Linked DNA regions of Azoarcus olearius. The protein of the gene in region 1 binds, or shares a complex with, the protein of each later gene. Links are inferred from orthologs where the notes say so. Each region holds a gene or a part of one and is shown on either strand. Other genes may lie near its edges.

Region 1 (3,259 bases):
CACGGATGTCGGCGATGATCTCGCTGATGGGGGAAAGTGCGCTCATGGCTTGTCCTTGGATTCTTCTTCGCGCCAGGCGAGCATGCGTTCGACGTAGCGGGCGATCAGGTCGATCTCGAGATTGACCCGGCTGCCCGCCTTGAGATGCTTGAGGTTGGTCACCGCCACGGTGTGCGGGATCAGGTTGATCGAGAAGTCCGGCCCTTCGACGCGATTGACCGTAAGGCTGACGCCGTTGACGGTGACCGAGCCCTTCTTGGCGATGTAACCGGCGATGGCGCCCGGGGCGCGGATCACCAGCTCATGGCTTTCGCCGATCGGGGCGAACTTCAGCACTTCGCCCACGCCGTCCACATGGCCGGTGACGAGGTGGCCGCCGAGGCGGTCCGACAGCTGCAGCGCCTTTTCCAGATTGACTTCGCTGCCCTCGACGTCGAGGCCGACGGTGCAGTTGAGCGTCTCGCGCGAGACGTCGAAGCGGACGCGCGGGCCATCGCGCTCGATCACGGTGAGGCAGACGCCGCTGTTGGCGATGCTGTCGCCGATCTGCACGTCGGCGAGGTCGAGGCCGGCGGTGTCTACCGTGAGCCGCAGGCCGTCGGCCAGCGGTTCGATGCGTTCAATACGGCCGCAAGCGGCCACAATGCCGGAGAACATGAAGGGACTGACGGAAAAGGGGAAAGCGGGATTGTAGGCGAAAACCGCGGTGGGTTTCCTATCGGCGCAGGGCGCTGTCGAGCACGCCGGCGAAGGCTTCGGGCTTCTGGAAGCCCACCACGCGCAGGTCGGTGCGTTCGCGGCCGGCGCCGTCGAAGAAGATGATGCCGGGCGGGCCGAACAGGCCGAAGCGCTTGAGCAGCGCCTTGTGCTCCTCGCTGTTGGCGGTCACGTCGGCCTTCAGCAGCGTCATCTGTGCCAGCCGCTGCGCCACCTGCGGATCGGGAAAGGTATAGCGCTCCATTTCCTTGCACGACACGCACCAGTCGGCATAGAAGTCGAGCATCACCGGGCGCTCGGCGGCGGCGAGGCGGCTTTCCAGCTCGGCCAGCGAGCCGACGCGCTCGAAGCGCACCGTCTCGGCGGCCGGCGAGGCCTCGGCGCGCAGCACCGCGAGCGGCTGCAGCGGATCGCGCGAACCTGCAAGCGCGCCCACCAGCATCGCCGCGCCACCGATGGCCAGCACCACGCCCACGCCCTTCCAGAAGCGCTGCCAGCCATGCGCGTGCGGCGGAAGCGGGTCGAGCGCGTGCAGGAAGATGCCGGAGAACAGCAGCAGCGCCGCCCACGCCAGCATGCCGGCAAGCGGCGGCAGCACCGGCATCAGCAGCCAGATCGCAACGCCGAGCAGGATCACGCCGAACGCCTTCTTGACCCCGTCCATCCACGGTCCGACCTTGGGCAGCACCGAGCGCGTGGCCATGCCCACCGCCAGCAGCGGGGCGCCCAGCCCCAGGCCCATCGCGAACAGCGCGCCGCCGCCCAGCGCGGCATCGCCGCTGCGGGCGATGTAGAGCAGCGCCCCCGCCAGCGGCGCGGCGAGGCAGGGGCCGACGATCAGCGCCGACAGCGCGCCCATCGCGGCGACGCCGCCCAAATGGCCACCCTTGTTGTGGCTGGCGGTGTCGGCAATGCGGCTTTGCAGCGCGCTCGGCAGTTGCAGTTCGTAGAAGCCGAACATCGACAGCGCCAGCGCCACGAACACCAGCGCGAAGGCGGACAGCACCCACACGTTCTGCAGCGCCGCCACCAGCAGCGTGCCCGAGAGCCCGGCGCCGACCCCGGCCAGCGCATAGGTGACCGCCATCCCCAGCACGTAGGCGAGCGATAGCGCAAAGGTGCGGGTGCGCGACAGATGCTGGCCGCCACCGCCGACGATGATGCCGGACAGGATCGGGATCATCGGGAAATGGCAGGGCGTGAATGCGAGCAGCAGGCCGAAGCCGAAGAAGCTCGCCAGCACCAGCGGCACGCTGGCGTCGCGCAGCAGACCGGCGATGCGGCCGCTTTCATCGAGCGAGACCGCGGCCGGCGGCGCCACGGCGTCGGAGGCCAGCACGTCGCCGCGCGCGAGCGCGCCGTCGAGCAGGCTGGCGCCGGCGGCCGGTGAGGCCGCGACCAGCGCGACGCGCGCCTGCTGCGGCAGCGGCGGGTAGCAGACGCCGCCGTCCCAGCAGCCCTGACTGCTGACCGTCAGCTCGATCGCATCGACCCCGGCGGGGGCGGCGACCGGCACCAGCATACGCAAGGTGCCGCGGTAGGTTTCCACCTCGCCGAAGAACTCGTCGTGCTTGAGCTTGCCCGGCGGACGCTGGACCTCGCCCAGCGTCACCCCTGCGGGCTGGGCAGAGAAGCGGAACTTGCTGCCGTACAGGTAGTAGTCCTTGGCGATCTCGAACACCACCTCCACCGTTTGCGCGTCGAGCGCGCGCGCCTGCATCGCAAATGCCTTTTCCGGCTCGATCGGCTCGCTGGCGCGTGCGGGGTGGGCGAGGAGGCAGGCGAGGATGGCGAGCAGGGCGAACAGGCGGTGGATCACGGAGGGACGGTCCGGGTTGGGGGCTGAAGGGAGGCGGGCGGCGGGGCGGCATCAGCCCGGCGCGGTCTCCGTGCTCACCCAGTCGAGATAGCCCGGCAGGCCGCGCTGCACAGGGACCGCGACGATCTCGGGAAGTTCGTACGGGTGTTCGGCAAGGATGGCGGTTTCCAGCGCCGCGTAGCGCGCGGCGCTGGTCTTGATCAGCAGCGGAACTTCGGTGGCGGTTTCCACCCGGCCCTGCCAGCGATAGACCGAGGCGCAGGGCGCGAGGATGTTCACGCAGGCGGCAAGGCGCTCTTCCACCAGCCGCGCGCCGAGCGCCGCGGCGGAGTCGGCGTCCGGCAGGGTGGTGAGGACGAGGAGGATTTCGCTCATGGCAGGCTCCCGTGTCGGCAGACCGCCCGCGCCGCCGCGGCGCTCAGTCGGGCAGGGCGATCCGGTCGTCGGTGCTGAACTGGTAGTCGTGGAAGACGTGTTCCGCACTCAGCACGCGATAGGTGCCGTCTTCGTTGCGCCGCGTGGTGTCCTTCAGCCGGTAGGTGTACTGGCCGCAGGTCCAGCACTCGAAATTGCGCATGTGGGTGCACAGACAGGTCTTGTCCCACACCTTCACCTTGCGCGCTTCGGGGTGCGCCGCCACCTCGCGATTGTAGGCGTCGATGTACTGGCAGTTGCCCGAGGCATCGAGCAGATAGCCGTAGGCCTCGCAGTTCGGGCGGATGC
Region 2 (3,292 bases), 460 kb from region 1 along the record:
TTCAGGTCAGTCATCGTCGTTCTTGTCTTCCAGCTGGTTCCGGCCTCTTGGCCAGGTTGCCCACACCACGACACCGACCAGCGCGAGCGCAATGCCAACCTCGAGAAATATCACCCACATCCCGCACACCTCCGGCCGGCTCGCTAGAGCCCGTATACTTCGTTCGGTCCATGCAGTTTACCGTGAAGCAACCATGACGCTCCTGCCCCGCTCCATCGCCCCCGTCCTTGCCAGCTGCGCGCTGCTTCTGTCTGCCTGCAGTTCTTCGCCGACGCTGCCGGTCGCCCCGGTCTCCACGCCACAAGCCTGTCCATCGCCTACGGTGTGCCAAGCCTGCGCCGCATGTCCGGCAGCGCAGCCGGTGGCCGAAGTTCCGCCCCACCGCGCAGCCAGCTGGACGGAAATCGACGGCTGGCGGGACGACGACCCGAGCGAAGCGTGGTCCGCCTTTCGCAAGTCCTGCAACGTGCTAGAAAAACAGGCGCCGTGGCAGGCCAGCTGCAAAGCCGCCCGCCAGTTGGGAGAGGCGCCAGGCGCCGCGCAGGCACGCGCATTCTTCGAACGCCACTTCTCGCCCTGGCAGCTGGTCAATCCCGACGGCAGCGAACAGGGCCTGATCACCGGCTATTACGAACCGCTGATCAAAGCCAGCCGTACCCCGGACGCGCTCTACCGGTGGCCAGTGCACGGCACGCCGGGCGACCTCCTTACCATCGACCTTGCCTCCGTCTATCCGGAACTGAAGGGCTACCGGTTGCGCGGCCGTCTGGTTGGCAACAAGGTGCTCCCGTACTGGAAGCGCGACGAGCTGGGTGACCAGGGAAGCCGCCTGCCCGCCCCGGTGCTGCTGTGGGCCGCGGACCCCATCGATCTGTTTTTCATGCAGGTGCAGGGGTCCGGTCGCGCTGAGCTGCCAGATGGCAGCGTGCTCCGGCTGGGATACGCGGACCAGAATGGCCACCCCTATCAATCCATTGGTCGCTGGCTCGTTCAGCAGGGGCAGCTGAGCCTGGACAAGGCATCGATGGACGGCATCCGCGACTGGGCACGGCGACATCCGCAACGCCTGGAAGAAATGCTGAACAGCAATCCAAGCTACGTATTCTTCCGTGAGTTGCCCTCGTCGGTCGAAGGCCCCATCGGCGCTCAAGGCGCGCCGCTGACGGCAAACCGCAGCATCGCGATCGATTCGCGCTTCGTTGCGCTCGGCGCCCCGGTCTTTCTTGCCACCACCCAGCCGAATAGCGACACCCCGCTCAAGCGGCTGATGATCGCGCAGGATACCGGCGGAGCCATCAAGGGGGCAGTGAGGGCCGACTACTTCTGGGGTTTTGGCCCGCAGGCCGGCGCAATGGCAGGTCGGATGCGCCAGCAGGGCAGGATGTGGGTCCTGCTTCCGAATGGAATGAAGCCGACGGCGAACTAACGCTCGCCGCCGGTGTGGGTGCTCAACGAGGCGCCACGCGGGCAAGCGCCTTTTCGAGTTCGGGCAACTGGACGAAGCCGCCGATCCGCGTGCCGTCGGACAGAAAAATTGTCGGCGTGCCGTTGATCCGCAGTTTCTGGCCCAGTTCCACATTGCGGTCCACGACCGCGGAATTGCAGTCGTCGCCGCTCGGCGCCTTCCCGCTGACGATCCAGTCATTCCAGGCCTTGGCCCGGTCCTTGGAGCACCAGATGCTCCGCGACTTCGCGGTGGAGTCCTGACTGAGAATCGGATAGAGGAACGTGTAGATCGTCACGTCCGGCATCTGCGCGAGTTCTTTTGCCAGACGCTTGCAATAGCCGCAGTTCGGATCTTCGAACGTTGCGATCACACGCTTTCCATTTCCCTTCACCTGCTTCACCGCCTGGTCCAGCGGCAGTGTCGAGAAATCAATGGAGGACAGTTGGTTGAGCTTGGCTTGCGTAAGGTCACGGCGCGTGCGGGTATCGATGACGCGACCATCCATGATGAAGCTGGTCTTGTCATCGGTGTAGATGATCTCGCCGCTCTTCAACACGACCTCGTAGAGGCCCGCATAGGGCGTGCGTGTCACGGACTCCACCGCTGCCGATCCGATGAAGGCATCAACGCCCTTGCGCACATCTTCCTCGCCGGCTGCAACAAGCGTCGGAAGCAATCCGAACGCAATAACGAGCGCGAATCGGCCCGCGGATTTCAACGCCACCATCCAGTTCTCCTTGTCAAAACTTTCCATGCACCGCGTAACGCGTCAGCGCGGACCTTACGACCGGCAGACGGTCCGTAAGGTTCAGACCAAGATTGCGGACGAACGCCGCCAGCGGATTCCGGGCCGCGAACAGACGGTTGATTCCGTGCGTCACGTACTGCACCAGAAACGGCTCTTCCGCCCGCTCTCTAGCATAGGACCTCAACAGGCGCTCGTCGCCCGGGTCGGCCCAGGCGGGCGCGGAAAGCAGCCTCTGGCTCAACACCCGCGCGTCCTGAAATCCAAGATTGATGCCATGCCCCGACAGCGGATGAATCGCGTGTGCCGCATCACCGATCAAGGCAACCCGAGACGCTACGACGCGGTCGAGTCGCATGAAACGAAGCGGAAATGCGGCGGGCGGCGTCACCACCGACAACCGGCCCCACGCGGCCCCGCCCCGCTCCTGGACTCGCCGCGTGAACTGTTCTGGCGTCATGGCCATGAGCGTTTCCGCCAGAGCGGCAGGCGCCGACCACACCAACGACATCATCCGCCCCGGCAACGGCAACCACGCGACCACGCCTTCGTCGGTGAACCACTGCAAGGCTTCGTTTCGATGAGGGCGTTCACACGAAAAATTGGCCACCACCGCCGTCTCTTCATAATCGACCGACGAGGCTTTGATGGCGGTCTGGCTGCGAACCCAGGAGTCACGCCCATCTGCACCGACAAGCAGTCGCGTGTGCAGCAGGCGACCATCCTCAAGCTCCAGTGCGGCGTCATTCCCGGAAACCGTCAGCGCAGTCGGCCGGGCCGGCGCAAATACCGTGACGTTATGCTGCCGCTTGAGTGACTCCCACAGTTCGCGATGAACGAGGCTGGACTCTCCAATCCAAGCGAGTTCGCGCAATCCACACCCAGCCGCATCGAATCGCAAACGACCGCCGTCGTCGCCACGCACGTCCATGGAATGAACGGGACACAGGCGGTCGGCGTCAAGATGCTGCCAGACACCCAGCGTCCCCAGAAAGTCGGCGCTCGCTGGACTGTAAGCATAAATTCTCGAATCCCAGCCCTGGCTGGGAGTCGGCAATCCAGCATCGACAACTGCCACCCGCAAACTGCTCGCGCGAAGC

The links.
Region 2: the proteins of dsbD (region 1) and dqs_RS03925 are in contact, whole or in part, in a crystal structure (PDB 1JZD), measured with the Escherichia coli proteins. The link is inferred for Azoarcus olearius from one-to-one orthologs.

What each region holds. Positions count from the first base shown.
Region 1 is NZ_CP016210.1:360,829-364,087, forward strand. Bases 125-3,072 are described here. They hold dsbD (protein-disulfide reductase DsbD), read right to left. Parts: upstream 2,534-3,072; coding sequence 716-2,533; downstream 125-715. Other genes in these bases: dqs_RS01670 (riboflavin synthase), read right to left, coding at 125-657; cutA (divalent-cation tolerance protein CutA), read right to left, coding at 2,588-2,911; dqs_RS01685 (nitronate monooxygenase), read right to left, coding at 2,955-3,072. Also shown: ribBA (bifunctional 3,4-dihydroxy-2-butanone-4-phosphate synthase/GTP cyclohydrolase II), read right to left, coding at 1-46; more of dqs_RS01670, read right to left, coding at 43-124; more of dqs_RS01685, read right to left, coding at 3,073-3,259. UniProt on the Escherichia coli protein: Required to facilitate the formation of correct disulfide bonds in some periplasmic proteins and for the assembly of the periplasmic c-type cytochromes.
Region 2 is NZ_CP016210.1:824,693-827,984, reverse strand. The notes cover bases 312-3,292. They hold dqs_RS03925 (DsbC family protein), read right to left. Parts: upstream 2,175-3,292; coding sequence 1,449-2,174; downstream 312-1,448. Other genes in these bases: dqs_RS03920 (UbiH/UbiF family hydroxylase), read right to left, coding at 2,188-3,292; mltA (murein transglycosylase A), read left to right, coding at 312-1,426. Outside these bases: dqs_RS03935 (ATP-binding protein), read right to left, coding at 1-14; more of mltA, read left to right, coding at 194-311. UniProt on the Escherichia coli protein: Acts as a disulfide isomerase, interacting with incorrectly folded proteins to correct non-native disulfide bonds.